4 regions of the Novosphingobium sp. FG90 genome follow, and region 1 is predicted to be linked to each of the others. Evidence: riboswitches for the same ligand, from Rfam matches in the RefSeq annotation. Region 1 holds a riboswitch; each other region holds the start of a gene.
The links. Region 1 has a riboswitch for cobalamin ahead of cobW (cobalamin biosynthesis protein CobW). Riboswitches for the same ligand answer to the same signal wherever they lie in the genome.
Positions count from the first base shown of each region.

Region 2: it holds a riboswitch for cobalamin, as region 1 does, so the genes downstream of both, ACODRZ_RS20245 (TonB-dependent receptor plug domain-containing protein) here and cobW (cobalamin biosynthesis protein CobW) in region 1, are expected to answer to the same signal.
Region 3: it holds a riboswitch for cobalamin, as region 1 does, so the genes downstream of both, ACODRZ_RS04735 (TonB-dependent receptor plug domain-containing protein) here and cobW (cobalamin biosynthesis protein CobW) in region 1, are expected to answer to the same signal.
Region 4: it holds a riboswitch for cobalamin, as region 1 does, so the genes downstream of both, ACODRZ_RS08005 (TonB-dependent receptor) here and cobW (cobalamin biosynthesis protein CobW) in region 1, are expected to answer to the same signal.

Region 1 covers NZ_JBMDIO010000011.1:66,184-74,009, reverse strand. Annotated here, with positions in the region: gene ACODRZ_RS12200 (aromatic ring-hydroxylating oxygenase subunit alpha) at 1-217, opposite strand, end outside; gene ACODRZ_RS12195 (Dabb family protein) at 255-890, opposite strand; gene ACODRZ_RS12190 (TetR/AcrR family transcriptional regulator) at 1,005-1,580, opposite strand; gene ACODRZ_RS12185 (sensor histidine kinase) at 1,820-3,121, shown strand; gene fahA (fumarylacetoacetase) at 3,273-4,604, shown strand; gene ACODRZ_RS12175 (alpha/beta fold hydrolase) at 4,588-5,574, opposite strand; cobalamin riboswitch at 5,673-5,915, shown strand; gene cobW (cobalamin biosynthesis protein CobW) at 6,099-7,148, shown strand; gene cobN (cobaltochelatase subunit CobN) at 7,148-7,826, shown strand, end outside.
Region 2 covers NZ_JBMDIO010000029.1:11,051-18,876, forward strand. Annotated here, with positions in the region: gene ACODRZ_RS20225 (hypothetical protein) at 36-209, shown strand; gene ACODRZ_RS20230 (ABC transporter ATP-binding protein) at 215-961, opposite strand; gene ACODRZ_RS20235 (FecCD family ABC transporter permease) at 958-1,923, opposite strand; gene ACODRZ_RS20240 (ABC transporter substrate-binding protein) at 1,920-2,864, opposite strand; gene ACODRZ_RS20245 (TonB-dependent receptor plug domain-containing protein) at 2,921-4,774, opposite strand; cobalamin riboswitch at 4,881-5,072, opposite strand; gene ACODRZ_RS20250 (cell wall hydrolase) at 5,296-6,423, shown strand; gene ACODRZ_RS20255 (hypothetical protein) at 6,574-6,918, shown strand; gene mdh (malate dehydrogenase) at 7,376-7,826, shown strand, end outside.
Region 3 covers NZ_JBMDIO010000003.1:290,137-297,962, reverse strand. Annotated here, with positions in the region: gene ACODRZ_RS04750 (OpgD/OpgG family glucan biosynthesis protein) at 1-1,114, shown strand, start outside; gene mdoH (glucans biosynthesis glucosyltransferase MdoH) at 1,126-2,943, shown strand; gene ACODRZ_RS04740 (cobyrinic acid a,c-diamide synthase CobB) at 2,922-4,241, opposite strand; cobalamin riboswitch at 4,314-4,505, shown strand; gene ACODRZ_RS04735 (TonB-dependent receptor plug domain-containing protein) at 4,680-6,653, shown strand; gene ACODRZ_RS04730 (DUF1636 domain-containing protein) at 6,907-7,314, shown strand; gene cobT (nicotinate-nucleotide--dimethylbenzimidazole phosphoribosyltransferase) at 7,311-7,826, shown strand, end outside.
Region 4 covers NZ_JBMDIO010000006.1:175,658-183,483, reverse strand. Annotated here, with positions in the region: gene ACODRZ_RS08015 (hypothetical protein) at 1-560, opposite strand, end outside; gene ACODRZ_RS08010 (PepSY domain-containing protein) at 980-2,488, opposite strand; gene ACODRZ_RS08005 (TonB-dependent receptor) at 2,493-4,604, opposite strand; cobalamin riboswitch at 4,781-5,023, opposite strand; gene ACODRZ_RS08000 (TonB-dependent siderophore receptor) at 5,136-7,262, opposite strand; gene ACODRZ_RS07995 (DUF1214 domain-containing protein) at 7,525-7,826, opposite strand, start outside.

The sequences.
Region 1 (7,826 bases):
CCTTGTAGTCCCCTTTTTCCGGCAGCTCGATGGTGAAGGCCATCATCAACGGCAAGCTGCGGAAGATCAGGTCGATCTCGCGCTGCCATCGCTCGCGGTCGAGGTAGCTTTCGACCGGCACCTGCATGGTGGCGCCGGTCTGGTCGGTCGTGCGTTCCTCGACGAAACGCAGCAGGACTTCCGCCACGTCGCCATAGGCCTCTCTCATCGTGGTCATCGCCTCTCTCCCGTGCCTGCCGCCGTATGCGGCTGTCTTACCAGGCGGGGGCGTCGCCGCCCGGAACGGCAGGGCCGGTCAGCCAGTCGCCGGTGATGCCGATCCTGATCTCGGAGCCCCTGGGCACCTCGGTCCCGGCGTCGGGAGTGACGAACATGATGCGGTTCGGCGCCCAGACCGAGCCGATGATCTCCTCCTCGTCCTCGGACAGGGTGACGCCGGCGACCGCGCACATCTCGCGCGCGCGCTCGCGGGTCTGGCCGCGCACTTCGGGAACGTAGGCCTTGGCCGGGTCTTCATGGACCTTGAGGACGCGCGCCTTCTCGCGCTCGGCTTCCTCGGCCGCCAGCGTCTCGTCGAATGCGGGGCCGTGGTAGTCGATCTCCCAGTCGAACGAGATCATGTTCTCCAGGATGTCGGGCAGGAACGGCGTCATCCTCAAGTGCGACCAGTGCGACATATACCGCTCCATCGCCTCGTAAGTGTCGATGTCGCAGCAGTTGGCGAAGTCGAAATCGCCCGAGTGGAAGCGCGTGTGGACGACCTTGCCGTGGCTGTAGTCACGCACCTCGCGGTTGAGATGCGACAGCTTCTTCACCTCCTCGATGAAGAGGTCGATCTTGGCGGGGTCGGCGTCCTTCTTGAACTTCAGCATCACGACGTGACGGATCATCGGTCTCTCCCATGTCGCGCCTGCCTTGCGATTGCTTCGCGAAGGACTCGGCGCCATGGGGGAAGAGTAGCGCGATGTTTTTCGTGCAATGCCTGTCAGATTAAACAGGTGCCCTCATGCGGCGGCATCGAAGCCGAGATCCGCCAGTTCGGCCGCCAGCACCTCGCGCATGCGCGGGGTGGTCCAGTCGTCGGGCGCGAAACAGGCCTCGAGCGCGATCCCTGCGACGGAGGCGATCACGCGGCGCGCCTTGAACAGCACGTCACCCTGCCCGCCCCGCTGCACCAGCATCCGGCGGTAGAGTTCGAGGCTGTGCTCCGCCGCGCCGCGACGCTCCTCCAGATATTCGGGCTCGAGGTGCGCGCGCCCCCAGAACGCGATCCAGACGCGCCAGTTCGCCCTGGATGCATCCGACAGCGGCAGAATCTCCCCGAAACAGTCGAGCAGCGGCAAACCGGCGTCGAAAGCAGCCTGCAGCCTTTCCCGCGCGCGCTCGTTGGCGAGCTGGTAGACGCCGAAGAGCAACTCGTTCTTGTTGCGGAAATAGTGCGAAACGATCGAGGTGCTGCACTCGGTCGCCGCTGCGATCTCGCGGAAGGTCAAGGCGTCGATGCCCCTGTCCGCCACAACGTCGAACGCCACCGACAGGACGAGCGATCGACGCTCCTGCTTGTCGACAATGATCGGCATCGGGTCTCCGGATCGAGTTGCAGGCCTGCTCTTCTCCCCCGCGAGTTCCAGAGGCGGGCGGCATTTGTCAAGATTGCCGCCCCGGCGGTGAACCATTGCGATCCCGCCCCATTGCGTATCAAATCATTGCTGAGCCCACCCTCCAGTTGACGCGGGAGCCGCCGGGGTGTGTGCAAAACCGGTAGAGGCATACCGGCATCGTGCGGCCGGGCAGGTACGCCGCAGGAGAGGAACAAGAGGTGGCCCGTCCCTTCGCACCGCGTTTCGCGGTCTATGTCGCACTCGTGTTCATGCTGCTGGGCGTGCTGCAGCTGGCTGCCAGCCTCGTGTTCTACCAGTCGATCGACCGGCAGACGCTCAATGAGGATCACGCTCGCCGCATCGCCGAACTGCTGGTGGTCAGCGACCGCATCCACTCCGCCGACCCCCGCCTGACCGCGCCGACAATGAGCACCCGCCACCTTGCCGCCGCCGTCGGGAACGGGCCCAGCGTGGCGACGCCCACCTCCGACAAGTCGCTCGTGCGGATCGAGCGACGGATCATCGAGTGGGAGCCTTCGCTGGGCGGACGTTCGCTGCGCCTCGCGATGCAGGGGCCGCCGGGCGGCAAGTGCGACCTCGTCGGCGCGATCCGGCTCGCGGATGGGCACTGGCTCAACTTCCGTTCGCGCGACATCAACGCGATGTGGCCGGTCGCATTGCGCGCGACGGTGCTGACCCTGGCGACGACCGTTGCCTTCCTCGCCATCGGCCTCGTCGCGCTGCACGTCCTGACCCGCCCGCTGCGCCGCATGAGCGACGCGGCCGATGCCATCGGCCACGGCCGGCAAGTGGTCGTCGCCGAAAGCGGCACGCCGGACCTGCGCACGCTCGCGCATTCGATGAACCTCATGCAGGAGCGGATCGCCCGTTTGCTGCAGGACCAGGCCAGGTCGTTCGAGGCGATCAGCCATGATCTGCGCACGCCCCTTTCGCGCCAGAAAGTCGCCGCCGAACTGATCGACGACACAGAACTGGGCAGCGTCATCCTCTCCAGCGTGGACGAGATGGAAGCCTTGCTCGCCTCGCTCCAGCGTTTCCTGCGGGCGCAGCATCTTGATGCACAGGCCGAGACGCTCGACCTCACCGAACTGGTCGCGCATGTGCTGCATCCCTACGGAGCGCGCGCCCGTTTCGACGCCTCCGCCCCGGCCCTCGCCCGGACGTTCCGAGAGCCGCTGGAATTGGCGCTGGCCGCACTGGTTGAAAACGCGATCCAGTTCGGCGGCGAGGCACGGATCGCGATTGGCCGCCACGAGGGCCGCTGGCGCATCGAGATCGCCGATTCCGGCCCGGGCATCCCTTCCGCGTATTTCGAGGCGATTCTCGACCCGTTCTTCCGCCTCGATGCTGCGCGCGCCCGCGACACCAAGGGCTTCGGCCTCGGCATCCCGACCGCCCACCGGCTCATGGTACGCTTCGATGGTCAGCTCTCCTTCGCCGCAGCGCCGGAAGGCGGTCTCATCGCCCGCCTCGACGTGCCCCAGCCGCAGCAGGATTGACGACGATCGTCGTCCCGGACTTGATCCGGGACCGCTGCCGGTCTTTAGATGCGCCATTGCCGCGCGGTGCCACCTGTCGGTGGAACCCTGAGGGCCAACCGTCCCGGACCCCGCCCTCATAAGGGCAGCAGGTCCGCGACGACGAAGAAACATGGAGAGAACGCAAGTGAACTGGTGGACCATCGACGAAACGCATGACCCTGCCCGCTCGAGCTGGGTCGAAGGGGCCAACGGTCACCGCGACTTCCCGGTCCAGAACCTGCCTTTCGGAGTCTTCTCAACGACCGAGGCGACACCCCCCAGGATCGGCGTGGCGATCGGGGACAGCGTGCTCGATCTTTACGCGCTGGCAGCGGCAGGGCTCGTGCCATCCGGCCTCGCACAGATCTGCAGCGACTGCAGCATGGCGCGGCTGATGGCGATCCCCGCCGAAGACCGGCGCGCCCTGCGCCGCGCGCTGTCCGACGTCTTGTGCGACGAGGCACGGCGTCCGCTGGTCGAGCCGATGCTGCACCCCGCCGAAGCCTGCGAACTGCACCTGCCGACCCGCATCGGCGACTACACCGACTTCTACGTGGGCATTCACCATGCCAACAATGTCGGCCGCCAGTTCCGCCCCGACAACCCGCTGCTGCCCAACTACAAGCACGTCCCGATCGGCTACCACGGTCGTGCCTCCTCGATACGCCCCTCGGGTGTTCCGGTGCTTCGCCCCAGCGGTCAGCGCAAACCGCCCGAGGCCCAGGCACCGATGTTCGCGCCGACTGCAAGGCTGGACTACGAGCTGGAGATGGGTGTCTGGATCGGTCGCGGCAATCCTCTGGGCGAGCCTGTGCCGATCGCGAATGCTGCGCAGCATATCGCAGGTTTCTGCCTGCTCAACGACTGGTCGGCGCGTGACGTACAAGGCTGGGAATACCAGCCGCTCGGCCCGTTCCTGTCGAAGAATTTCCACTCGACGATCTCGCCATGGGTGGTCACGCCCGAAGCCCTCGCCCCGTTCCGCGTGGCCCAGCCGCCCCGACCCGAGGGCGACCCGCAGCCCCTCCCCTACCTCAGCGACGCCGATGATCAGGCACACGGCGCCCTCGGCGTCATGCTGCAGGTCCACCTGAGCACACGGGCGATGCGTGAAGCCGGGCTTCCCGTCTTTCGTCTCAGCCATGGTCCGGCAACCAACATGTACTGGACGGTCAATCAGATGGTCGCGCACCACGCCTCGAACGGATGCAACCTGACGCCCGGCGACCTGCTCGGCACCGGCACGATTTCCGCCCCGGAGCGCGAGGGCTTCGGCAGCCTCATGGAGCTGTCGCAAGGCGGCAAGACACCCCTGACTCTGGCCAATGGCGAGACGCGCGCATTCCTCGAGGACGGCGACGAGATCACCATCACCGCCACCGCCTCTGCTGAGGGCTATGTACCCATCGGCTTTGGCGAATGCCGTGCCCGGATCCGCTCGGCGGTCAGTCGAGCGCCTTGATCAGGTCGGCATTGAAGCGCTTGGGGTCCTGTACCTGCGGGCTGTGACCATAATCGGGATAGGTGATGAGCGTCGCGCCGGAAATGCGCGCGGCAGCTTCGCGCGCCAGCTTGGGATAATCGCCCAGCGTCGCTTTCAGCACCGGGTCGGCGCGGGTCTTGCCGATCGCGGTGTTGTCCTTCTCGCCGATCATCAGCACGGTCGGCACCGTGATGCGGCGCAGCTCGTGGACTACCGGTTGGTTGAACACCATGTCCGAAGTCAACGCCTGGCTCCACGCCACGATCGCGCCGTCCTGCCCGGCATACATGGACGCAAGCATGTCCACCCAGCGGTCGTAGTCCGCCCGCCACTGCCCGGCGTAGTACGTGCTCTGCTGGTAGGCCTTGATGCTGTCGCGCGTGGTGCGCAGTTCGGAGGCGTAGAGCTTGTCCACAGTGGTGTTCGGCACCCCCTTGGCGCGCCAGTCCTCCAGCCCCAGCGGGTTGACCAGCACCAGCTTCGAGACGTCGCCTGGATACTGCAGCGCATAGCGCATCGCCAGCATCCCGCCCATCGAGTGCCCGACGATCACCGGCTTGTCGATCTTCAGCCGGGTGAGCAGATCATGCGTGTTCGCCGCCAGTGTATGCAGCCCGTACTGGTAGCGATCGGGCTTGCTGGATTTGCAGAAGCCGACCTGATCGGGCGCGATCACGCGGTAGCCCGCCCCGGAAAGCGCCTTGATCGTCGCGTCCCAGGTGACCGCGCAGAAGTTCTTGCCATGCAGCAGGACCGCCGTGCGCCCGTTCGGCCGGGAGGGCATGACGTCGATATAGGCCATGTCGAGCGTCTGGTTCTGGCTGTTGAAGCCGAAGTGCTGGATCGGCCGCCCGTAGGAGAAGTCCGCCAGCATCGGATCTGCCTGCGCCGGAGTGGCAATCCCGCAGGCTAGAACCATGGCAAGAGCGGCAGAACGCAAGGACGACAAACGACTTCTCCTTCAAGGATTTGAATGCCTAATGTTCGCAGCTGCGAAGGGTTGCCGCAACAGGACACTTGCGCCTCCCCTCACGCCCCGGTATCCGCCGGGAACAAGATCGCGCCGGTGCCCCGCAAGGGGCTTAAAAGGGAAGGCGGTGGGAGTGGCTCGCCACTCGAATCCGCAGCTGTCCCTGCAACTGTAAGCGGCGAGCGCGATGCACATCGCCTGTCCCCAGCGGGACGGGCAGCCACTGAGGCCGGACGCTGCGACATGCGAGGCTTCGGGAAGGCCGTGCATTGATGCGTTGACCCGCGAGCCAGGAGACCTGCCGGCGTCTGGTCGCTCTTGCCTTGGTCCAGGGGATGGCCGCGGCACGGTTCACCGTCTGAGCGACGACACGCATGCGGCCCGGGGCCGCGGCGGAGCAGGTCGCCGGGCGTCTTCGCGCCTGTCCGTCGCCCTGCCCCGCGCTGGCGCGAAAGCGCCGGTACGCCCCACCGCGAGAAGTCGCCGGCGCGGGAGTGAGACCCTTGAGCAAAGTACCCACCACCGTCATCACCGGCTTCCTCGGCGCCGGCAAGACCACGCTGATCCGCCACCTGCTGCAGAACGCCAAGGGCCGCCGCCTCGCCCTCGTCATCAACGAGTTCGGCGACGTCGGCGTCGACAGCGAACTGGTCAAGGGCTGCAACGACGAAGCCTGCCCCGAGGACGACATCCTCGAACTCGCCAATGGCTGCATCTGCTGCACCGTAGCCGACGACTTCCTGCCGACGATGCAGAAGCTGCTGGATCGCGAGACTCCGCCCGACCATATCATCATCGAGACGTCCGGCCTTGCGCTGCCCAAGCCGCTGGTGAAGGCGTTCCAGTGGCCGGATATCCGCACCCGCGCGACGGTGGACGGCGTGATCGCCCTGATCGACGCCGATGCGGTCGCCGCCGGTCGCTTCGCCACGGATGAAGAAGCCCTCGCCGTCGCCCGCGCCGCCGATCCCAACCTCGACCATGACAGCCCGCTGGAGGAACTGTTCGAGGAACAGCTGGGCTGCGCCGACATGGTGGTACTCAACAAGACTGACCTCGTCGATGCGGACGTGCTCGCCGAGGTGGAAAAGACCGTCGCCGCCGAGACGCGCCCCGGCGTCAAGATCGTGCGCGCGGACCACGGCGCGGTGGATATTGCCGCGCTGCTCGGCATCGTCGCGGCGGCCGAGGACGACCTCGACAGCCGCAAGTCGCACATCGACGGCCTCGACGACGATCACGATCATGACGACTTCGACACCTTCATCCTCAACGGCAGCGAAGTGGCCGATCTCGACGCGCTGCTGACGGGCCTGAAGGAGCAGATCGCCGCGCACGACGTGCTGCGCGTGAAGGGCATGGTCGCGCTGGCGGGCAAGCCCAGCCGCCTCGTCCTGCAGGGCGTCGGCCCTCGCATCCAGCACTTCTTCGACCGTGCGTGGAAGACCGAGGAACCGCGCCGCACGCAGCTGGTGGTGATCGGCCAGAAGGGGCTCGATCAGGCCGCCATCGAAACCGCGCTGGCGGGTGTGCTGGGCACAGTCGCAGCCTGATGCACCTGCTCTCCGCCACCCCGGGCACGATCTCCAACGGCGAGGAGGCGATCGACCTCGACCAGCCGCCGGGCGACATCGTCATCCTGACGGTGGCGGACAGCGAACTCGCCTGCTTCGCCAAGGCGGCAGCAGGGCTGCCAGAGGGCGCGCCGAGCGTCCGCCTCGCTAACCTGCTGCAGCTGCGGCATCCCTATTCGGTCGATCTCTACGTCGAGAAGGTCATCGCTCACGCAAAGTTCGTCTGCGTGGTGCTGCTCGGCGGCAAGAGCTACTGGCCCTATGGCATCGACGAGATCGCCCTGATCGCCCGCGAGAAGGGCATCGCCTTCGCCGCCATCGCCGACGGGCGCGAGGATGATCCGACGCTGACGGTCGCCTCCACCCTCCCCGCCGAGACGGTCGAGCACTTGCGCGACTATCTGCGGCAGGGCGGCAGCGCCAATGCCCTGTCGTTCCTGCGCACCGCTGCAAGGCTGATCGGCGAAGACTGCGGCCAGCCCGACGACCCGGTGCCGGTGGCCGATGCCGGGCTCTACCTGCAAGGCGTGGATCGCCCCACGCTGGCGAACCTTCAGGCCTCGTGGCAACCGGACGCGCCGGTCGTGCTGCTGGTGTTCTACCGCGCGTTGATGATCGCGGGCACGCTCGATGCGGTAGACGCGATGGTCGCGGCGC
Region 2 (7,826 bases), on a different contig from region 1:
CTCTTCGTGCGTTTCCTCTCCAAAGGAGAGAGATGATGACCTCAGGCGCAGAAATTCCCTTCCGCCGCAGCCGTTTCGCCAACAAGGAAGGACTTGGCGGCACCGGCTCGCTGATCTTCGACCGCCAGCGCGACATGCACCAGCGCGAGGCCGAAAAGCGCGAAGAACCCATGCGCGTCTGGTCGAAGGGCCATTTTGTCGAGAGTTGAGTCTCTCACCCCAATGAAAGCGCGCGTGCTCCCGGCTCGCCCAGCCAGCGGGCCGGACAGCCCCATGTCTTGCGGATCACGTCTTCCGACAGGGCGTGAAGCGGTTCGCCATCGGCGGCGACGCGGCCCCGGTCCATCACGATGACCCGATCGGCATAGTTCATCGCCGTGGCCAGATCGTGCAGTACCAGCACGACCCCGCGACCATGATTGCCCTGTTCGCGAAGGCGGCGCATCAGGGCGATGGCATGGCCGAGATCGAGGTTGGCCAGGGGCTCGTCCGCCAGCAGCCACGCCGGTCCGGTCGCCAGCACCCGTGCCATCAGCGCCCGCGCCCGCTCTCCGCCCGACAGTCCGGATACTGGCCTATGCCGGAAAGCCTCCAGGTCCATCGTCGCGATCGCCGCGTCGATGGCCGTCCGGCCCGCGTCGGTCGCCATGTCGTGCCACGGCAGGCGCCCGAGCCCGACCAGAACCTCGACCGTTACGTCCCACGCCACCTCAGGGGTCTGCGGCAGGTAACCGATGCATTGCGCCCGCTCTCGCGCAGGGATCTGATGCATGACCCGCCCGCCCATCGCGGCAATGCCCCGATCGGGTTCGACCAGCCCCGCGAGGCACGACAGCAGCGTGGACTTGCCCGCCCCGTTCGGCCCGCAGATCGCGGTGACTTCGCCTGCGTGGACGGTGAGCGTCAGGTCGTCGAGGCGCCCGGCAATGCCCAGGTCCACCGTGTTCAGCGTCCCGCTCATGCCAGCCCCCGCCGCATCCGCAGCAACAGCGCGAGGAAGAAAGGCGCGCCGATCAGGGCCAGCGCGATGCCGAGCCGCAACTCGCCCCCTGCCAGCGGCAGCACCCGGCAGCCCGCATCCGCGACGAGCAGCAGCAGTGCCCCCGCCAGCGCGCTCGGCACCAGCAGCGCGCTCGGCCGCCGGTCGGTCAGGGGGCGGACGAGGTGCGGCACCATGAGGCCGACGAAGCCGATCACCCCCGCGACCGCCACGCTCGCGCCCACCGTCAGGCCGACGCCCGCGATCATCAGTGCCTGCTGCCGTCGCGGCTCGACGCCCAGCGAGCGTGCCGCCGTCTCGCCCAGCGTCAGCGCATCGAGCCCGCGCCCGGCCGCCAGCAGCACGCCGAGTCCCGCCAGCGTGAGCGGCGCGGCAATGGCCACTTCGCGCCAGGATCGATCGGCCAGCGCCCCCATCAGCCAGGTCACGATCTCGCTCATGGCGAAGGGCGTGGGCGAAAGGCTGATCGCAAGGCTCGTCAGCGCGCCCGCGAGGCTGGAGATCATCAGCCCGGCCATCGTGAACAGCGCCACGCCCCCCTCGCGCCCGGCGATCATCGCCAGCAGGGCCATCGCCCCGCCGGCACCGACGAGCGCGAAGACCGGCAGCAGCCAGACCGAGGCGGCATAGCCCGTCCAGAAACTCAGCACCGCGCCCAGCGCCGCGCCGGGCGCAATGCCGAACAGCCCCGGATCGGCGAGCGGATTGCGCAGATAGCCCTGCATCGCCGCGCCCGCCCCGCCCAGCCCGGCGCCGACGACCAGCGCCAGCACCGCGCGCGGCAGGCGCAGTTGGAGCAGGATGACCGAAGCATTGCGTGTCTCGGGCGCGAGCGGGTCCACCCATACCCGGCCCGCCAGCAGCGACAGCGGCACAGCAAGCGCCAGGAGCACGACAAGGATCAGGATGAGGCGGCGGTTCACGGATTACGACCTGCGGTTGTGCGGGGCTTTTCGAAGGATCGTCTCACTTGTGCGAACCGCGCCAGCGCTTTCGGGATCGTCGGCCCGCCGCACCACATCAGCGAGCGATCGAGCGGCACGCGGATCATCCCCGCGACTTGCGCCAGTGCGGGATGGCGCAGCATCCTGTCCTCCTCTGCGGCAGGCGAACCGACGGTGAAGACGACGCGCGGCGGATCCGCCACCACCCGCTCCAGCGGCAGATAGTCCGCCTGGGAGAGACCGCGAGCGGCGGCGGCATTGATGAACCCGGCACGGGCCATGAGGTCGGCGATCAGCGTGTGATCGCCCGCGACGATGCCGCCCGACTGCCACAGCAGGGCCGGAACCGGCACACTCCCGCGCGGCGGCGCGGCGCGGGATACGGCATGTTCGATACGCTCCGCCAGTTCCTCTCCCTCCGAACGGTTGCCCGCCAGCCGGGCCAGACGCCGGACTTGGGCGAGCGCTTCGGCGAGATCGGAAGGCTGCGCCTCCTGCACCACGGTCAGCCCCAGGTCGCGCAGGGCCTGCGCCGTGGCGGGCGGGAGGAAAGTGCTGGCCACCACCACGTCCGGTTCGAGCGCGGCGACGTCCTCGACCGCGTCGGACACCTCGCCGAACCGGGCGGCGCGGGCAAGGTCCATCGAACTGGCGGACGGATCGTGGCTGTAGTGCGAGATCGCCAGCAGCTGCCCCGGAGACGTCACCTCGGCCAGCACCGCGTCGGTACAGGGGTTGAGCGAGACGATGCGCGGACGCACCGCGCCCTCGACCGGCGGATCGGCCCAGGGCTGGCACCCCGCCAGCGACAGAAGCAGCGCTGCGGCGGCCGTCCCGGCGGCCCGGCCCGACCCCCTCTTCGTCAGGGGGACAGAGTCGCGCTCCGGACGCGCCGTTCCTTCGTAACGAAGGCTGTCCACGGCAACCGGTCCCGGAACTCGTCCGGGACGGCACGCGCCGGGAACAGCACGCCTCGTCACATCTTCACGCGAATGCCGGCATAAGCCGAGCGCCCCGGCGTGCCGTAAGTGCGCACCACTTCGTAATGCTCGTCGAACAGGTTCTCGATGCGGCCATAGACCTCGACGTTCTGCGTCACTGCAAAGGCGCCGCGCAAGCCCACCACCACATTGCCGTCGACATACTGCGTGTTCGCGGTGTCGTCGTAGCGCCCGCCGCCGACCCGCAGGTCCGCGCCCAGCTTCAGGCCGACCGCCCAGGCCTTGTCGATGCTGGCGTAGAGGTTGCTTTTCGGCCGACGCGCCAGCCGCGCACCGGTGTCCTCGTTGGTGGCATCGAGGTAGGTATAGGCAAGGTTCACGTCGAAGCCCTGCCAGTTCGTCACCTGCATTCCCAGTTCCACGCCCTGCGCCCGCGACCGGCCGACGTTGTAATAGTTCCAGTTTGCAAGGTCGTAGTCGATCAGGTTCTTCGTCTTGCGGTCGAAATAGGTCACCGTGAAGCGCCCGGTGCCTTCCGCGAAAGGCTGCTCGATGCCCACATCCCAGCTCTTCGACGTCTCGGGGTCGAGCGCGCGGAAGCCGGCATTGGTGTAGAGCTGGTAGAGCGACGGCGCCTTGAAGCCCTCGCCATAGCTGGCGCGCAGCACCGGGGCGCTGTCGCCGCCGCCGATCACCCAGGCGCCGTTGGCGGCGAAGGTCGTGCGGTCGCCGAAGTCCGAGTTGTCATCGTAGCGCAAGCCGCCGTTCAGCGTCAGCCCGGAAAGCGGGCGCAGCGTCAGGTTGCCGAACAGGCTGTCGATGGTTGTCGAATCCTTCGATCCGTAGTTGTCGTCGAACTTCTGCTTCTCGGTCTCGCCGCCGACCAGCACGCTCGCCTGCTCGATGGGCGCGAAGCTGACCTGGCCCTCGAAGCGCTCGGTGCGGCCGTTGGTGGTGTAGGGGCCGAAGACGGCGTCGTCGGAGATGCGGCGCGTGTCGTTGATGCCATAGCCGACGCGTGCGTTCAGCCTTCCGTCGAGGCCCGCATAGCGCAAGTTCGCATAACCCAGCGTATCGCGCTTGAGCCCCACGTTGAGGGCATCGGCGCCGGTGTTGTCGTAGTCGTAGTTCGCCTTGGTGTAGAAGCCTCCCGCATCGGCCGAGAGGCCGGGCGCGAACTCGATCGAGGCGCGGGCATTGGCGCTCTTGCTCTCGAAGCCGTCCTTCTCGGTGGCGCCGCGGCGCTCGTTGAAGGCCGAGAAGCCGTCGCCCTTGAGCCAGTTGCCGCCCAGCGTCAGGCCGACCGGGCCGACGAGACCCGCCGCCGAGACGCTCGCCTGCTTGCGGTCGCGCCAGCCATACTCGGCCTGGCCGCGCGCGGTCCACTGCTCGGTCGGGCGGGCGGTGATGAAGTTGATGACGCCGCCCACCGCGCGGCTGCCCCACAGCACGCCCGAGGAACCGCGCACGACCTCGACGCGGTCGAACTGGCCGATCGGCAGCGCGCCGAAGTCGAAGCCGCCGCCGACGTCGCCGGGATCGTTGATGCGCACACCGTCGATCAGCACCAGCGACTGCGCGTTCTCGGCGCCGCGCACGAAGACGCTCGCGGGCTGGCCGAAGCCGCCCGACTGTACGGTCGAAACGCCGGGGATGCGCGCGAGCACGTCGGTCGCGGTGGTCGCCTGCGTGCGCTCGATCTCGTCGCGGGTGACGACGCTGACCGACTGGCCGACCTGGGTGATCGGAGTAGGCTCGCGCGTGGCGGTGACGGTGATGTTTGTACGCTCGTTTTCCGGCAACCGGGCAGCGTTAGTCTCGACAACGTCTTGCGCCATCGCAGGCGCGCTCACCGCAAGCGCGGTGCCGAGCAGAAACAGATACTTCATATGTCCTCCGAACCTTTGAACGTGCTTGTGCCGTTCACGGCGGAGGCATGCGCGCCTTCCTCATGGCGCGTCACACTCGCTGCATCCGGAAGAACCCCGTCCGGCTGCGGAACGACCGTCTCGGGCAGGTCTCCTGGCTCCCGGATCGTCAGTCGCGCCATCCGCCTTCCCGGCCCTCATACGGGCCAGTGGCATGGTGGAGGCGGCCTCCCCGGTCACAGTTGCGGGGGCAGCGCCGGTATTCGCACCCGGCTTCCCTCTTAGGCCCTTGCGGGCAACCCATGACGTAACCGCGCGGATAGTGCGGCATACAGGGGTTGGCAAGCGCAGGCGTCTCTCTCGCAAAATCTTAAGCCCTTAAGCGTACAGAGCGTGGCTGTACCGCAACGGGACGGCCCGGAATGCCCGGATGCACACGCACCGGACACAGGCTAGGCCGGTGCTGCCGAATTGCGGCCGAAAGGAACCGAGTGAGCCCTGCCCCATCCAGTCCCGGACCACACGCCGCCCCGGCGCCGGTGATGGATTCGCAGAGCGCTCCATTCGAACGCCCGCGCGATTTCGTCGGCCGCTACCCGCGCCGCGCCCGCTCTATCGGGCACCGCCCGGTCGTCCTGCGCCGCCGCTGGACTTTCGCGGTCACCGCCCTTGCCGCCGTCGCCCTTCCCGCCTTCGCCGCGCCGGAGGGATGGGACAGCTTCGCCATCGCCGACGCCGCGCGGCCCGATGCCGAAGCGCTGCCGATGCCTTTCGAGCAGGCGGGCGCCAGCTTCCCCGGCTCGGCCTTCTACTACCTCGAAGCCGAGAAGGCCCCGCTGCAGGTCGGCGAAGGCATCCGCTCCGATGCCGACGACAGCGTCTCCGGCCCGCTCCCGACCGCGCGGCCGATCTACATCGACAACTCCGGCGTGGACCGCACCCGCGCCCTGCAGTGCATGACCGCCGCGATCTACTACGAAGCCGCCAGCGAGCCCGACGCAGGCCAGCGCGCGGTGGCACAGGTCGTGCTCAACCGCATGGCGCACCCGGCCTATCCCAAGACCGTCTGCGGCGTCGTCTACGAAGGTTCCGAGCGTTCGACAGGCTGCCAGTTCTCGTTCACCTGCGATGGCTCGCTCGCCCGCCGCCCCCAGCGCATGTTCTGGGAGCGCGCCGAGAACGTCGCGCGGCAAGCCCTCGCGGGATACGTCTACACACCCGTCGGCCTCGCCACGCACTATCATACGGTTCAGGTAAATCCGTACTGGGCGCCGAGCCTGCATTACCTGTCCACCATCGGCGCGCACCGCTTCTACGCGCTGCGCGGCGCGGCGGGCAGCGCCGCGACGTTCCACTTTGCCTACCTCGGCGGCGAGCCGATGGCCGCTCCGCACCGCCATGACGACAGCGCCGATGCCGCCGCCGCTGCAGCGGCGCTGGACCCGCTCGCAGTCCAGCGCGCATTCGGCACGGCCCAGCCCGCAAGGGCAGAGCCCGTCGCGCAGGCGACCAACCCGATCGCGCCCGCCCAGCCCAGCCCGGCCTACTCCAGCGAAGTGCAGCAGCGTGGCGGGGATTCGCTCTATACCGCCCGGAATCTGCCGGGTTCGCAAGGGGTCAAGGCCGAGTACGCGAACTCCGGCCGCTGGATCGCCCAGCCCGCAAATTGAAGATAATCGATTGCAACGGAGACACCCGGGGAATGTCCCTAGGTGGTATCGTCAAGACTTGAGAAACCACATCCCTGCATGATGGGTTCATCGCTGCCGGGGTAGAGGGTTGATCCGTCGACACCCACCAAGAAGAGAGACTACCCGCCCATGACCATCCGCTTCGCCGCCGCCATGAACGGGACGATGCCGGCCATTGCCGGAGTGCTCTGCACCGGCGCGCCGCTGGGCGCGGTCAACGACAACGCCCCCCTTCTCCCGCGCCCCAGCCTGCGCTCCATCGAGAGCAAGCCTGCCGCCGAGATCGACGCCGGCATTGCCGAAGCCCTCATGCATTTCGCACGGCACGGCCTCTCTGCCGCCGAACAGGCCCGTGTCGAGGCCGAGGCCGCCCATGAACGCGGCGACACCGCCGCACGCGCCCGCTGGCTCGGCATCTGCCGCCATCTCGACCGCCGCATGGCCGCCGCTCTGGCAAAACGCCTCGCGAGTTGAACGCTTAATCCTCCCTGTCGCGCAGCGATGGGGAGGTGGCAGTCGCGAAGCGACTGACGGAGGGGTGGGTTGCGATCCCCCTCCACCACCGACTGCGTCGGCGGCCCCCCTCCCCATCGCTTCGCGACAGGGAGGATGAGAGTTTCGACGAGTCGCACCCAAAGCGACTTGCGCTCGCCATATCCCCGTTCGATACCATCCCCAGCGCCGCTCAACCCTTTCGCAACATTGCCGACAGGTGAACAAACAGGCGATTTTCCGCCAATTTACCCCCTTTATTGCAATTGCGAACTATTATCAGATAAAAGGTTCCGCAAACACCCCTTTGCCGGTTGCAATGCCCTGACAAGGGGCGTAGGGCCTGCCCCGCAAACACCGGCACCTGCCATTTGCGGGATTAGCGCAGGCCGCCTTGAAGTCCGAGAAATCCCGCCCTCGGGAAGGACACGAACGGATCATGGCTCGTAAGAAGATTGCCCTCATCGGCGCCGGCAACATCGGCGGCACTCTGGCGCACCTCGCGGCGCAGAAGGAACTGGGCGACATCGTCCTGTTCGACGTCGCTGAAGGTCTGCCGCAGGGCAAGGCTCTCGACCTCTCGCAGTGCGGCCCGGTCGAAGGCTTCGACGCCAAGATCACCGGCACCAACGACTATGCCGACATTGCCGGTGCAGACGTCATCATCGTCACCGCCGGTGTCGCCCGCAAGCCCGGTATGAGCCGCGACGACCTGCTCGGCATCAACCTCAAGGTGATGAAGTCGGTCGGCGAAGGCATCGCCGCCAACGCACCCGACGCTTTCGTGATCTGCATCACCAACCCGCTCGACGCGATGGTCTGGGCGCTGCGCGAATTCTCGGGCTTGCCGCACAACAAGGTCGTCGGCATGGCCGGCGTTCTGGACTCGG
Region 3 (7,826 bases), on a different contig from region 1:
CGCCGTAGGCTTCCGTGTCATGGACGCGACCGGGCGCAGCGACTGGCTGGCCTTTCAGGGCGCGAGCTATTTCCGCTCCTCCGGCGACCGCGATCAGTACGGCCTCTCGGCCCGCGCCATCGCCATCGACACCGGCCTTGCCACCGGCGAGGAGTTTCCCGACTTCACCCGCTTCTGGATCGAGCAGACCGGCGCCGACAGCGTACGCATCCATGCCCTGCTCGACGGGCCGAGCCTTGCCGGCGCCTATGCGTTCGATTGCCGCAAGACGGCGAACGGAGTGACGCAGGACGTCACTGCGGCGCTGTTCCTGCGCAAGGACGTCAAGCAACTGGGCCTCGGCGCCGCATCCAGCATGTTCTGGTACGACCAGTCGAGCCCTGCGCGCGCGCGCGGCGACTGGCGGCCCGAGATCCACGATTCCGACGGCCTCGCGATCTGGTCAGGCAATGGCGAGCGGGTCTGGCGGCCTCTGGAGAATCCCTCGACGGCTCGGCTTCATGCGCTGCGTTCGGATTCGCCCAAGGGCTTCGGCCTTCTGCAGCGCGATCAGGCTTTCGATCACTATCAGGACGACGGCGTGTTCTACGACCGCAGACCGTCGCTCTGGGTCGAGCCCAAGGGTGACTGGGGCGTCGGCGCGGTCGGCCTCTACGAAATGCCGACGGGCAGCGAGACGCTCGACAACATCGCGCTGTTCTGGCGTGCGGACCGTCCGGCAAAGGCCGGGCAGCGCCGCGATTTCGCCTATCGGCTGACCTGGACGTCCAAGGACCCGACCATCGATGGCGGCTCACGCTGCGTCGATATTTTCGAAGGCCCCGGCGGCAGTCCGGGTTCGCCGCCGCTGGAAGGCGTGCGCAAGTTCGTGTTCGATTTCTCCGGTCCCGCGCTGGCAGGCCTCGACCGGACCAGCGGCGTCACGCCCGATACCGACTTGCCCAAGGCTGCGGTGGTTTCCGCCGTAGCCTATCCGGTGGCGCGCTCGGACGGGCGCTGGCGGGCGATGATCGACGTGCGATCCGCCGCCCTGACTCAGCCCCAATTCCGACTTTTCCTCAAGCGCGGCAACTCCGCGCTCAGTGAGACCGTTATCAAGGCCATTGAAACGTGAGTGCGACGCCGATGAACCATTCGCCGATGCTTCCGGCCGAATCGCCCATGGCGATGCCGATCCAGAACTTGTGGGGCAATCCGCCCGGCGCGCGTGAGGTGAAGACCGCGCCGCACGGGATGCTGGTCAAGCGCCTGCTGCTGCTCGCGCTCACCGCCGCCATCGGCCTCGCCGCATCGAGCACGGTGCGCATGGAACTCTCGCGCGACGGGCTCGACTGGGTCGAAGCGCTGCTGCTGGTGTTCTTCGTGCCGCTGTTCTGCTGGATCTCGTTCGGCTTCGTCACCGCGACGATGGGCTTCCTCAAGCTCATCACCGGCGAGCATCCCGGCTTCACCGCGCTGCCGAGCCCCGCGTCCAGCCTGCGCCACAAGACCGCCGTGCTGATGCCGGTCTACAACGAGGGCGTCGAGGAAGTCTTCGCGCGCGTGCGCGCCATGGCCTACTCGATTGCCGAAGCCGGCGGCGCGCCGTGGATCGACTTCTTCATCCTTAGCGATTCCAACCCCTTCCACGGCAAGCGCGAGGAAGCGGCCTGGCACGAACTGGCAGACCACGCGCCGATCAAGATCTACTACCGCCGCCGCGAGAAGAACATCGCCCGCAAGCCCGGCAACATCGCCGAATGGGTCAAGCGTTTCGGCGGCGCCTACGAGAACATGCTGATCCTCGACGCCGACTCGATGATGAGCGGCGAGACGATAGTGGGCATGGCCTCGATCATGGAAGAGCGCCCCTCGATCGGCCTTCTCCAGACGGTGCCGATGATCACCAACGCGCGCACGCTGTTCCAGCGCTGGATGCAGTTCGCGAGCGAGGCCTACGGCCCCATCGCCAGCGCCGGACTGCTGTGGTGGTCGGGCTCGGAGGCCAACTTCTGGGGCCATAACGCGATCGTGCGCACCCGCGCCTTCGCCGAGGCTTGCGGCTTGCCCGAGCTTCCCGGAAAGGCCCCGTTCGGCGGCGATATCCTGAGCCACGACATGCTGGAATCCGCCCTGCTGCGTCGCCGTGGCTGGGCCGTCCACATGGTGATGATCGGCGGTTCCTACGAGGAATTCCCGCCCACGATCATCGACATGGCGATCCGCGACCGCCGCTGGATGCAGGGCAACCTGCAGCATCTCCAGCTCCTCGGCGCATCGGGCCTGCACTGGGCGAGCCGCCTGCACCTGCTGATCGGCGCCTCGGCCTACCTCACTTCGCCGGGCTGGCTGCTGCTGATCCTGACGATGATCGGCCAGGTCGCGACGCATGGCGATGGCGGCTTCGTCACCCTCGCCCCGCCAAGCGTGCTGGCGCTGACGGTCATGCTGCTGTTCGGCCCGAAGATCATGGGCCTGATCTGGGTCCTGGCCGATGGCGAGCGGCGGCGCAGCTTTGGCGGCGGCTTCGCGGCCGTGCGCTCGGTCCTGCTGGAGACGGCGCTGGCGATGCTGCTCGCGCCGATCACCATGGTGACGCAGACCAAGGCGCTGCTCGGCCTGCTGCTGGGCATATCGGCGGGCTGGAACACCCAGACCCGCGATGCCCGCCGCATCACCATACGCGAAGTCCTGCCTGACCTTCGCGAGCACCTGCTGCTGGGCGCGGCGCTGACCGCGACGGCATTCCTCGACACCACGACGGCGATCTGGCTCTTGCCGATCATCGTCGGCCTGTTCCTTTCGCCCTGGCTCATCAGCCTGTCGTCGAGCGAGAACCTCGGCGACAAGGCGGACGCGGCCAAGGTTTTCCGCGTGCCCGAACCCGGCATCGTCGAGGCGAGCGAATATCCCCGCAAGGCCCCCGAAGGCCTCGCCGAAGGTCAGTCGGTGGTCGAGGCCTGAACGAAAAACCGCGCCGCCGCCTGTGGAGCGGACGGAAAGTAGCCATGCATGTAGCTCGCCGTGAGCGAGCCTAGGCGATAGAGCGCTTCCCCGTCCCGCCCCTCCGGCGTCTCGGCGCGGGCGGCCGGGGCAAGCCCGGTTTCCAGCCGCGAGTAATGGAAGGTGTGCCCGCGCAGCGTCCCTCCCGGCAGCACGACGCGCTGCATGCCGAGCGCGGCGAAGCGCCGCTGCATCGTGGCATGACCGTCCACCAGGCCGAGCAGTTCGGCGCGATTTCCCTCTACGTCGGACAGCGATGAACAAGCGTAGAGCATCCCCCCGCACTCGGCGAGAATCGGCTTGTGTGCCGCATGATGCGCGCGGACCGCTTCCAGCATCGGCGTATTGGCGGCAAGCGTCTCCAGATGCAGTTCCGGATAGCCACCCGGCAGCCAGATCGCCTCGCAATCCGGCAATAGCGCGTCGTGGAGCGGTGAGAAGAAGGCAAGCTCCGCGCCCGCCCGCTCCAACCATTCCAGATTGGCGCGGTAGATGAAGGCGAACGCCTCGTCCCGAGCGATGGCGATACGCAACCCCGACAGATCCGGACCGTCCTGCCCGGCCTCGGGCACCGGGAAACTGACCGGCGGCGGCAGGTGCAGCACATCGTCAGGCAACAGGCTCGCCGCCCTATCCAGCCGCGTGTCGAGGTCCATAACCTCCGCCGCCTGCACCAGTCCGAGGTGGCGTTCCGGCAGCGTCACACCAGCCTCGCGCGGAAATGCGCCCAGCCACTTCACGGACTTAGGCATGCCGCGCTCCAGCAATTCCGCATGCCGCGCGCTGCCTACACGGTTGGCGATCACCGCATGGACCTCCAGCCCTGACCGGTAGGTCGCAAGTCCATGGACCAGGGCGCCGAACGTCTGCGCCATCGCCGATCCGTCGACCACGGCCAGCACCGGAAGGCCAAATCGCTGGGCGAGGTCGGCAGCGCTGGGGTCACCGTCGAACAGGCCCATCGCGCCTTCGACGAGGATCAGGTCGGCATCGCAGGCCGCTTCGTGCAGGAGGGCGCGGCACTGCGCCTCTCCGCACATGAACAGGTCGAGCTGATGGACCGGCGCACCGCTCGCGACTTCGAGCACCATGGGGTCGAGGAAGTCGGGTCCGACCTTGAAAACGCGCACTTTTCTGCCCGCATTGCGGTGCCTTCGGGCCAATGCCGCGGTCACCAGCGTCTTGCCCTGACCCGAGGACGGGGCGCTTATCAGGTATGCCGGGCAGGCGGGGGCATCGTCTTGGCGGAGAGTGTCCATCGGCCTTGCACCTATGGTTTCCCGCAGGTCCGCGCAAGCATTGGCCTCTTGCACAGTGACCCGGCGCACGATACTTGCCGCGTCGCGACAGGTTCCCCGCGAGGGGATTGAAAGGGAACGCGGGTGAAATACCCGGGCTGCCCCTGCAACTGTAAGCGGAGAGCCGTTCGACCACATGCCATTGGGGGCGCAAACCCCTGAGAAGGCGGCCGAAATAGGCGATGACCCGTGAGCCAGGAGACCTGCCCGTCGCCGTCGTTCTTCGACCGGACAGGGTGTGCCGGACGGACGGGGGAAGTGCATTCCTCGCGCAACGACAGCCATCGTTCCGGCGGCCTGAGGGGGCTTGCGGGAGGTGTTGCGCTGCCTGTCCGCGCCCACTGTCCCAATATCCTTCACCGGCCGACGGAGCACCGCCGTTCGCATGAAGGAATACAAGTGAAACAGTATCTTACGACCACCGCAGCCACCATCGTACTGATCGCCTCGGCCTCTCCGGCGCTCGCCGACACAGCGGCACCCAACGATACCACAACGGCACCTGGCGATACCCTGGACGCCGCCGGGCAGGCCGACAACATCCTCGTCAGCGCGCTTCGCACCCCCGTCGCGATCGAGCGCGTCTCCGCCACCGTGACCGTGCTGGGCGAGCCCGCGATCGTCGCCCTGCAGCCCATCGCCCTGACCGATGCCCTGCTGCGCACACCGGGCGTCTCGATGTCCCGCAACGGCGGCTACGGCACCACCACCTCGCTGCGCATCCGCGGCGCCGATGCGGGCGAGACCGTCATGGTGATCGACGGCATGCGCCTGTCCGACCCCTCGGCGACGGCGGGCGGCTACGGCTTCTCCAACCTGCTGCTCGACGACGTCGACCGGATTGAGATCCTGCGCGGGCCGCAGTCGATCCTGTGGGGCAGCGACGCGACCGGCGGTGTCGTCAACGTGCGCACCCGGCGCCCGACCGAGCCGCTCGAAGGCAGCTTCGCGGTGGAGGCCGGAACCCACGACACCGTCTCCGCCCGCGCGGGCGTGGGCGGCACCTCGGACCTCATCGACTGGCGCCTCTCCGCCTCGCGCTTCACCACCGACGGTATCTCCGCCCGGGCGAACGGGACCGAGGCCGACGGTTTCCAGCGCAGCGCCGCCAGCGGCACCGTCACGGTGCGCGTCGCCCCCGGCGTCAGCCTCGACCTGCGCGGCTACTGGGCCGACGGGAGGAACGATTTCGACGGCACTTCGGGCGACACCCTCGCTTATGGCACCACGAAGGAATGGTCGGGCTACGCGGGCCTCAACTTCGCGCTGCTGGACGGCAAGCTCGTCAACCGCGTCGCGGTGCTGCAGAACGTCACCGACCGGGAGAACTTCGACCCCACCCGCTCGATCCGCGCGATCACCTTCGACGCGCACGGCCGCCTGCGCCGTTACGAGTACCAGGGCACCTACACCTTCAGCGACGCGATCCAGGCCGTGTTCGGCGCCGAGCGCGAGGAACAGCGGATGACCACCGCCTCGCCGACGAACTCCGCCACGCCCTATACGCTGACGCCCTACTCGGTGGACATGGACAGCCTCTACGCCGAACTGCGCGTGAGCCCGGTCAAGGGCCTCACCCTCGACGGCGGCGCACGCTACGATCACCAGTCGCGCTTCGGCGGGCAGACCGTGTGGAGCGCGGGCGCGGCCTATACCCCCAACGAAGGCGCCACGGTGCTGCGCGCCAGCTATGACGAGGGTTTCAAGGCGCCCTCGCTCTACCAGATGTACAGCACATACGGCACCGCCGACCTCGCCCCGCAGAAGGCGAAGGGCTGGGAAGTGGGCGCCGAGCAGAACTTCGGCGAGGCGCTGCGCCTTACCGCCACCTGGTTCCAGCGCGATACCGACAACCTGATCGACTTCGCCTACTGCCCCACCAGCGGCACGCTCCCGGCGGCCTGTTACATCCCCGGCACCGAGACCAGCCGCTTCGGCTATTACGCGAACGTCAAGACGGCGAAGGCCAGCGGCCTCGAACTCGCCGCGTCGGCGAAGCTGGGCGTACTGTTCGCACAGGGCAACTACAGCTGGACCCGCGCCGAGGACCGCACCGAAGGTTCTTCCACTTACGGCCGCCAGCTGCAGCGCGTACCGCGCCACATGGCCAATGCCGAAGCGGGCATCGACCTGCCGCAAGGGCTTCGCGCCAGCGTCGCGGCGCGCTACTCGGGCGAGACCTTCAACGCCGCCACCGGCACCGCGAAGCTGGACGACTACTGGCTGATCGACTTCCGCGCGCAAGTGCGGGTCAAGGAGAACCTGATGCTGCAAGGCCGCGTCGAGAACCTGACCGACAAGGACTACCAGACGGCGGCGGGATATTCCGCGCTGGGACGGACGATCTACCTCGGCGTGCGCAGCCGGTTCTGATGACAGGCCCGTCCCTCCTCATGCGGGGCTATCGGATATGGAACCTTCTTATCCGCCCCGCCCGTCACCCTGAACTTGTTTCAGGGTCCATCGCGCCTCGTACCCGGTGCTTTGTCGCAGCAAACCGAGCGGGCCGTTGGCGACATCAGGCCTCCGGCAACACGGCCCGATGGATCCTGAAACAAGTTCAGGATGACGGGGAGGAACGGAAACCTTCCATGCGAAACCCTTGGCCCCCAAGGAAAACACCCCCATGCTGACCTCCGTACCCCCCGGCCCTTCGGTGGTCGTCTGCAACACCTGCCGCCACACCGCCGACGCCCGCGAGGACGAGACCGGCCAGCGGGGCGGCGCTCTGCTCGAAACGGCGATGCGCAGCGTTCAGGCCGCCGACCCCGAACTGCAGGGCGTCCAGATCCAGGCCATGCCCTGCCTCTTCGCCTGCAGCCGCCACTGCACCGTCCACATCCGCGCGCCCGGCAAGGTCGGCTACGTGCTGGGCGACTTCACGCCCGACGAGGACGCCGCCCGCGCGATCCTCGAATATGCCGCGCGCCACGCCGAAAGCGAGCACGGCCGCGTGCCCTTCAAGGAATGGCCGCAAGGCGTGAAGGGCCACTTCATCACCCGCACGCCCCCGGAAGGCTACGTCTGCACATGACCCGTTTCGCCGATTCCGCCTCCTTCGCCGCCGCCCTTGCCGCTCTGCCCGAAGCCGACGCAGCCAGCCGCACCGCCGCGCTGCACCGTCAGGCCCGCCTCACCAAGCCGACCGGCGCGCTCGGCCGACTGGAGGACATCGCGGTGTTCATGGCCGGGTGGCAAGGCTGCGAACGGCCCGAGGTGGACCCGGTGCAGGCGGTCGTTTTCGCGGGCAATCACGGCGTCACCGCGCAGGGCGTCAGCGCCTATCCGCCCGAAGTCACCGTGCAGATGGTCGCCAACTTCGAGGCGGGCGGCGCGGCGATCAACGCACTGACGGCGGCCTGCGGCGCGCGGCTTTCGGTGGTGGCGCTCGATCTCGACCGGCCGACCGGCGACATCACCCGCGAGGCGGCGATGAGCGAGGAGGAATGCCTCGACGCCCTTAACCGGGGCGCCGCCGCGCTGGGCGCCGATACCCGGCTGCTGCTGGTGGGCGAGATGGGCATCGGCAACACCACGCCCGCCACC
Region 4 (7,826 bases), on a different contig from region 1:
TCGATCGAGAGCTGGGGGTCGGTCTCATTCGCCCAGTCGTACATGCGATAGCGCAGGTACATGCCGCGCGCGGCCGGGTCGATCGGCGCCCAGTGGCCATCGTAGCCGGAAGGGCGCTCGGCGCTGAAGATGATCGAGAAGTCCTCGCCTAGCCCGATCCCGAGATCGTTGGTGTCCAGTTCGTTGTGCCCGTTCGGGCGCGGCATTTCGTCCACGGTGCCCGACAGCGCCGCCTGGGTGGTGAACGAGAGGATGCGGCAGGTCCCGCGATTGCCCGAGACCCGGTAGGTCAGGTCGCCACGGATCGGCGACTGGACGTAGATGTCGTCGGGATTGGGCTGCAGCGTGTAGACGGGGTTCCACAAAGGCGCCCAGTCCGGATGTTCCGCGTCGGCATGGAAGTACATGAAGTAGGCGTAGGACAGGCTCGTCATCGTCTGGCGATAGACGTCGGCCCGATAGGCGGCGTCTTCGGGGCGCCAGGTGTCCTTGAGGTTGGCGACCGCGCCTTCGAGGTCGCCCAGCAACGCCAGGATATCGGATGGTTGTTGGGGCGCCATGCCTCTCGCTCTCCCGTTGATTCTTTTAGATAGCATATACTATCTATCGCTGCGGCAAAGCGGATAACCGTAACTGCAACCGATCGCTTGCGCCATCGCCGGGGCGTCGGGGTGCTGCAGACACTTCAGCGGCGACGACTTGTTCAGGGCGCTTCGCTTGCTGTCCGGACCTTATTGAGAAGATCCGGATATCATATCGGGTTCAGCGAGAAGGGTGGGGCGCCGGGCCAGCTGACCGCACACGCAATCCCGCAGGCACGAAGTTTGCCTACTTCGGCCGTTTTCTCGCCGACCGATCGAGCGGTGAATCCTTCTGGCTTTGCCTCAGCGCCCCGCACCGGTCCTGCGAAAACCACCATGGTGCCAGATGTAGGCAGGCTGTGCGAATTGTGGCCGGTCCAAATGCGAGATACGGAGCGTCATTGGCCGGTTCTGGAGCTGATCAATGACGTGTCGCGCGATGCGGCATTGCGCCGATATCGATTGGTCATGCGTCGCCATCCGATCACGATGCCGGACAGCGACATGACGATGCCGAATGCGGAGAGCAGCCACATAAGGGGATCGCGCAGAATACGGTTGCGCAGCAGGACGGGCAGGTCGAACCCATGGAGTGCGTTGAACAGCCAGCGGTAGCTTCGTCCGTTTGCATTCTGCTGGCTCAACAACGCACCGGTTGTTCGATCGATCGTCACCCATGTCCGGTCGGCATCGGCGAAGACGACACGGACTACGGGAAGCGGGCGGTCGCGGCCGTGGGAGTACCAATAGATATCCGGCTCGGTAAGGACCGAACTGCTTTCTATGGGCATGCCGGGCAGCAGGCGCCGTGCATTTTCGATCAGGTCGCCCTGCGTGAAGCGAATGGGGCGGCCGTCCGGATGGACGATTTCTTTCCGCCCGGAGGCGCTGGTGAGCGTGATCACCGCGCGTCCTCCGATCCAGGCGAATTGCGCTTCGCTCGCGGTGTCTGATCGTGCACCAAGTGTGTCCATCTCCGGCGCAGGGAAGTCGGCTCCTTCATGGGCGGCGTAGAGAGCCGGACCTCCTGAATTTCCGTTACGGGCAAACCATTCGAACGGGTTGGCCGAAAGCCATCCGCTGAACACCCAGGTGATGGCGAAAATCCCGCCTGCGAGGCCGGTGACGTGATGCCATTTCATCCATCCGCTATAAGGACTTGTCGACCCGTTCCTGTAGCGCCGCCGCAGCCGAATACGCAGGATGCCGATCCAAAGGCCGGAGATGCCCACGACCATGGCGATCCCGGAAATCCATAGGACCACCTGCCGCCAGACCGCCCCGTCGCGCCGAATTTCGGTCAGATAGATCCAGTGAGGGACGGCACCGATCCAGTTCCATATCCGTTCCCGCGCAGTGGTGTTCTGCACGACTTCCCCGCTTGAGGAAGAGACGTATAGTTGTGTCCGCTCCTCATCGGTCAGGGATACCTTCCACAGTGGACGTGCCCATGCGAATCCCTGAGCGACCGTCCACTGGTCATCGGCGATCTTCTCGACATGGGCGACGGGAAGGCCATGGGCGAAGCGTCTCGCGGCCACAACGGCCGATGTCGCATCCGGGGCGGAAAGCAGGTGGCCATCGACGGCGGACAAGGCGATGCGACGAGTATCGCCCGTGATCCGCCAGACCGGTTCGCCGGCAGCCATGTCCAGGACAAGCTCCTTGGGGAAATGCGCCTGCTTCGCCCGGCGCAGCGCTTCCGTAGGGCCGAGCTTTACTCGGTTCCAGTCGATCGGGGCGCCACCCGCCAACCGCTCCGCGTCAGTCAGCCTGGGGTAGGGTACGTACATCATGACGATGCCCGATACGAACCATAGTGCGAACAGAAGGCAGGTGGCGATACCGAACCAGCGGTGACTCCAGTAGAGCCACCGCAGGCCGGTCTTGATCCATTTGCGCGTCACGGCCTTACAGGCTCATGTCGAGCCGCAGATCGAAGCGGCGCGGCGCGCCGAGCAGCCATTGCGAGGAATTGCTGCCGATCGAATAGACCTTGTCGAAGATGTTACTGACCCGTCCATCGACTGCGACCTTGTTACTGATCGTCCAGCGCAAGCCGAGGTCGATCACTTCATAGCCAGGCACGCGCAGCGTATTGGCGTTGTCGGTCCAGCGCGGCGCGACGAAGCGGGCGGATATTCGCCCCTGCAGCGAATCCATGAATCGCCAGTTGGCGGAAATGCTTGCGGTCTTCGTCGGAATGCCCGGCGGCGTATTGCCGGCACGGTCGATGACGACGCCGTTCACCACTTCGCCGAACTCCTTGAACCGCGCCTTGAGCACCGTGCCGTTGGCCTCGATGCCGAAGGCTTCGGCCAGTTGGAGCGCCAGCGTCGCCTCGATCCCCTGAGAGGTGCGCTTGCCAACCTGCTGGGTGACGAGACGGTTTTCCGGGTCAGGTGTCAGCAGGCGGCGCTTCTCGATATCGAACAGCGCGATCGAGGCTGATCCGCGTCCTTTCAGGAACCGCTGCTTGATGCCGACCTCGAACTGGCGCGCGGGCGAGAGGCCGAAATCCTTCTGTGCGTTTGACGTGGTGACAAGCGCGCTGATGGGATCGGTGCCGACCGTGAAGGAACCGTAGACCGAAGTATCAGGCATCGGGTAGACCACCAGCCCGACCCGGCCTGCGGTGCTGTGATAGGAACGCTTGAAGCTGTTCGCGGGCGCACGGGCATCGATCCGTTCCAGATCGTACCAGTCCTGCCGGAATCCACCGACCAGTGACACCCATTCACGCAGTTCCAACTGGTCCTCCATGAACATAGAATACTGCGTGGCCCGCGTCCGGAAACCGAGCGTAGTGGGAACGGGGGTGATGAAGGCGCCCGGCTTGAAGTCGAAAGGATCGATCGCCGAACTGCCGCCGTAGGGAGAATTGTTGACGTGACGGAACTTGATGCGGTTTACGTCGAAGCCGATCAGCAGGCTGTTCCGGACCGACCCGCCCAGCGGGGTGCGGATCGTGATGTCGCCGCGATTGCCGATCTGATCCTGCCGGTGGATGATGTTGAGATAGTCGCTGCGTGTGACAAGCCCTGTCGTGGGAGAGAAGCGGTAGCTTTCCGCATTTAGCCAGTCGCGATCGGAACTCAGGTAATAGGCCACGTTGCGCAACGTGACTGCATCCGATGCCTGCCATTCGCCGGTCAGCCGCGTCCAGCTGTCGCGGAAATGGTCTTGGCTGTTGGCGATGTTGAAGTTGATGAAGCGGAAACGCTTGTCGTATCGCCCCTCGTTCAACGGCGTGCCGAAGTAGGGCAGGATTTCGACGTCACCGTAGTCGGAAGCCAGGGTGAAGCTGAGCCTGGGTGTCGCATCCCATCGCAGGGCGCCGGAGATAGCAAGGTTACGGTTGTCGCTATTGCGGTCCAGCCAGCCGTCGGATCGGGTGGCGCTGGCGCTCAGGCGATAGGAAAGGCCGCCGCCGATTGGACCGCCCACATCGCCTGCGACCTGCATGGCATTGTCCGAGCCATAGGCTACACGCGCATTCATGACGGTGCGATCCGTGACCGGCTTCTTCATGATGACGTTGACCGCGCCGCCGATCGCACCCTCTCCCGATATGACCGAACTGGGGCCGCGCAGTACGTCTATGCGCTCCACCGTCCACGGATCGACGGGGAAAGTCAGCGTGCCGGAGGCCACGAACAGGCGCGTCCCGTCCACCAGAAGTTGCACGGATCCCTGACCGGCAAACCCGCGTGCGGCCAATGCGGTGTTGCCGTTACCCGGCGCGCCCTGGAAGGTGATGCCGGTGGCCCGACTGACCGCCTCCTGAATCGAAATGTCGCCGCGTGCACGGATCGCATCGCCGTCGAGCACCTCTATGCTGGCGGGCGTCTCGAAGACCGTCAGCCCGAGGCGACTGCCGCTGCTCCTGGTATCGAGGCTGGTTTCCGCCCGCAATCCGGTGACCAGGATAGTATCCGCTGAATCCGCCTCTTCGGCGCGGGCAGCAGATGAAAGCGCGATCAGGCTGGCTACCGCGCAAAGTGTGTACTTGGAAATCCTCATGTTGAAACAGGCCCAGTCCGGCGTCATCGACGTCTGGCGAGGGCGTCCGCGCGAACGGTCGGCCCATGCGACGACACGACGCCCCCGGCGCCGTCGCTTGGGTCGATGCGGCCCTTACCGCACATGCGTCGCTCAGACGGATTTCACCGTGCCTCGGCCATCCCCTGGACAAGGGCAAGAGCGACCGGACGCTGGCAGGTCTCCTGGCTTGCGGGTCATCGCTCGATGCACGGCCTTCCCAGGCCTCGCAGGAGTTAGCGTCCGGCCCAGTGGCTGCGACAGGGCACTTTTGGCCTGCCGCGAATATGCATCGCGCTCACCGCTCACAGTTGCAGGGACAGCCTCGGATTCAAGGGGCAAGCCCCTCTCACCGCGTTCCCTTTTAAGCTCCTCTCGGAACACCAACGCGATCGTATCCCTCCGGGAAGCCCGGAAGGACGAGGGGGTACTAAGCGACGGGACGCGGGCTGGCAAGTGTCATCGCAAGCCGTCTGTATGGATGCCGGCGGCTTGCGATGACGGTGGACCGGATCAGAACCTGCGGCTGATACTGACGATGAAGGTGCGTGGCTCACCCGGCGTGGTCCGTGTCAACGATCCTGTCGGGAAATAGCGCTTGTTCAGGACGTTGCGGACGTTGGCCTGAGCGGACCATTCGCCGAAGGAGTAGAAGACGGCGCCGTCGACCAGCGTATAGGCCTTGAGGAGAAAGGGCGCGGTCGCACCGGTGACGGCCGAGGCGGTGCTGGCCATGCGATCGCCCTCGTGATGCACGCCCACACCGGCGCCAAGGTTCGCGAGCGCACCTTCCTGGATGGTATAGCGCGCCCAGATATTTGCGATGTAGCGGGGGATCGAGCCCAGCCTCGAGCCGACCTGCAGACGGTTGTCGGCGGTGACCCTGGCGTCCAGATACGTGAATGCGCCCGTAAATTCCACGCCGGGCATTGGCCGCCATCCGGCTTCCGCCTCAACGCCTCGGGTGCGTTGCTCTCCGGTCAGCACGTAGACGTTGGGAATGACCGCGTCGGCTGTGGCCACGTTGGTACGGGTCAGTTCGAAGACGGTAAACATGCCGGTCAGCGAACCGTCCTTGCGGGCCAGCTTGATCCCGGCTTCGTAGTTGACTCCTCGCTCAGGCGGGAGGCTGGAACCGTCGGCAGCGCGATAGGTGCCTTGAGGATTGAAGGACTTGGCGTAATTTGCATAGAGCGAAATCCAGTCGCTCAGTGCCACGGTAACGCCTGCGCGGGGGCTGAAGGCATCGTCGCTGACCTTGGGATTGGCCGTACCGTTGTTGATCACCCGGCTCGTCGCCCTGTCCCAGCGGCCGCCGATCGTCACAGTCAGGGCGTCGCCCAGCTTCACGTGGTCCTGCAGATAGAAGCCCCGCTGACGGGTGCGGCTAGCGTAAGTGGTGGAGGGAACGGCGGGGTTGTGCGTGCTCAGCGTGCCGTAGACTGGCTCGTAGAGATCCAGTTCGTAAGGCATGCTGGAGTCATAGAGATTGAAGTTGCTCGCGGAGCGCCAGCCATAATCGATGCCCATCAGGACATAGTGGTTCAGCAGTCCGGTATCGAACCGCGCGCTTGCATTGGTGTCGACACGGAAGTAGCGGCCGTTCTCGGAATAAGGGCCGTAAAATGCCCGGCGTACACGTCGATAGTCGGGGGATATGCCGGTGATGAAAAGCCAGTTGTCCCAGGAATTGTGAAAGTCCTGATAACGAAGCGACTGGTGGATCGCGATCGCCTCGCTGAACCTGTGATCGAAGACGTAGCCGAGACTCCAGTAGTCGTTGTCCTGCACGGCGGGATATTCCGCATCGTTGATCGACAGCTTGATGTCGATCGGTCCGTTGGGATTGGGCAGGGCGGTGCCATAGGCGGTAGTCGGCGACCACGGATTGATATGATCGTCCACGTAACGGCCGAGCAGCGTCAGCGTGGTAGCTGTACCCGGCGTCCAGGTCAGAGCCGGGGCTAGGAATATCCGGCGCTGCCCTGATGCATTTACGAAGAAATCCTGATCCCGATAAACAGCGCTAAGCCGTGCCAGCAGTGTCCCGCTGGAGTTGAGCGGCGCGTTGGCGTCGATCGTCAGTTCCTTGAAGTCATAGGCCCCCCCGGCAATGCTGAGGTCGAGGAAGGCATTTTTCTCCGGGCGTTTGCTCACCAGATTGACGATGCCGGAGATCGGGCCTTGCCCGAACAGGCCAGAGGCAGGGCCTTTGACCACCTCGACACGGCCAAGCGCTGATATTTCCGAGGTCGCGTAACCGGTGTCGTCGAGCAGGCCATCGAGGTATGTGGCACCACTACTGGCATTGAAGCCGCGGATGTTGAAGCCGTCGAAGAAGCCGTAATTGTTGGAGCGTGATACGCCCGCCACGTTGTAGAGCGCCTCGGAAATCCGGCGTACCCCCTGGTCGCTGAGCAATTCCTGCGGCAGGATCGAGATAGGCTGGATGTTTTCCAGCATTGGAATTTCAGCCTTGGCAGCGACCGGGGCGGCAAGCAACTGCGTCGTGACGATGATGTCCTGCCGCTCGGCGGCATCATCGCCAGCGGCATCGTTCGCCCGTGCCTGACAAGCCGCACTGCTCACGACGACGGCCGCCGCAACAGCGACGATCAACCCATGGTATGACGTTCTCATTATCGTTCCCCCGGTATATGCGGGGACGCCGGTAATTAAGATACGAATGATTCGCAATAGCAACAAAAAGGAAGGATGGCAGGAGTTCATACCCTCCCGTTCTGCCTCGATCTGGCACATGGGCGTGCAGGTTGAAGGGGGGATGATAGCCGCTTTCAAGGCGCGAGGTTTGGATGCGGCTCTGATCGTGGTCAGCTGCGGCATCAAGTCTTTCGAAGTACGCGACAGATTATCCCGACAAGTCCCGCGTACTCTGTCGCCGTCAAAGGCCGTAGCGTTGCTTGACTGCTCGGTAGCGTTCTCGGCGCATCTCTTCGCGTTCGGCTGGCGAAACGCTGATGGTATCGGCTGGAATGTGCTCCATCAACCGATTTCGCGGGACGAGGCGCGTGCGAAACTGTGCCGCATCCTGCGTGAGCAGGTTGCGGTAGGTGAGGTTCCCTTCGCGAAAACCCTGCGTGTCGAGCCAGTTGTGGACACCGGGGTCGTCATGAGCGAGCACCAGCCGCACCACGCCGTCGCCATCAATGCGGGTGCGTGCAGGGGTATAGCTGACCGGCCGGT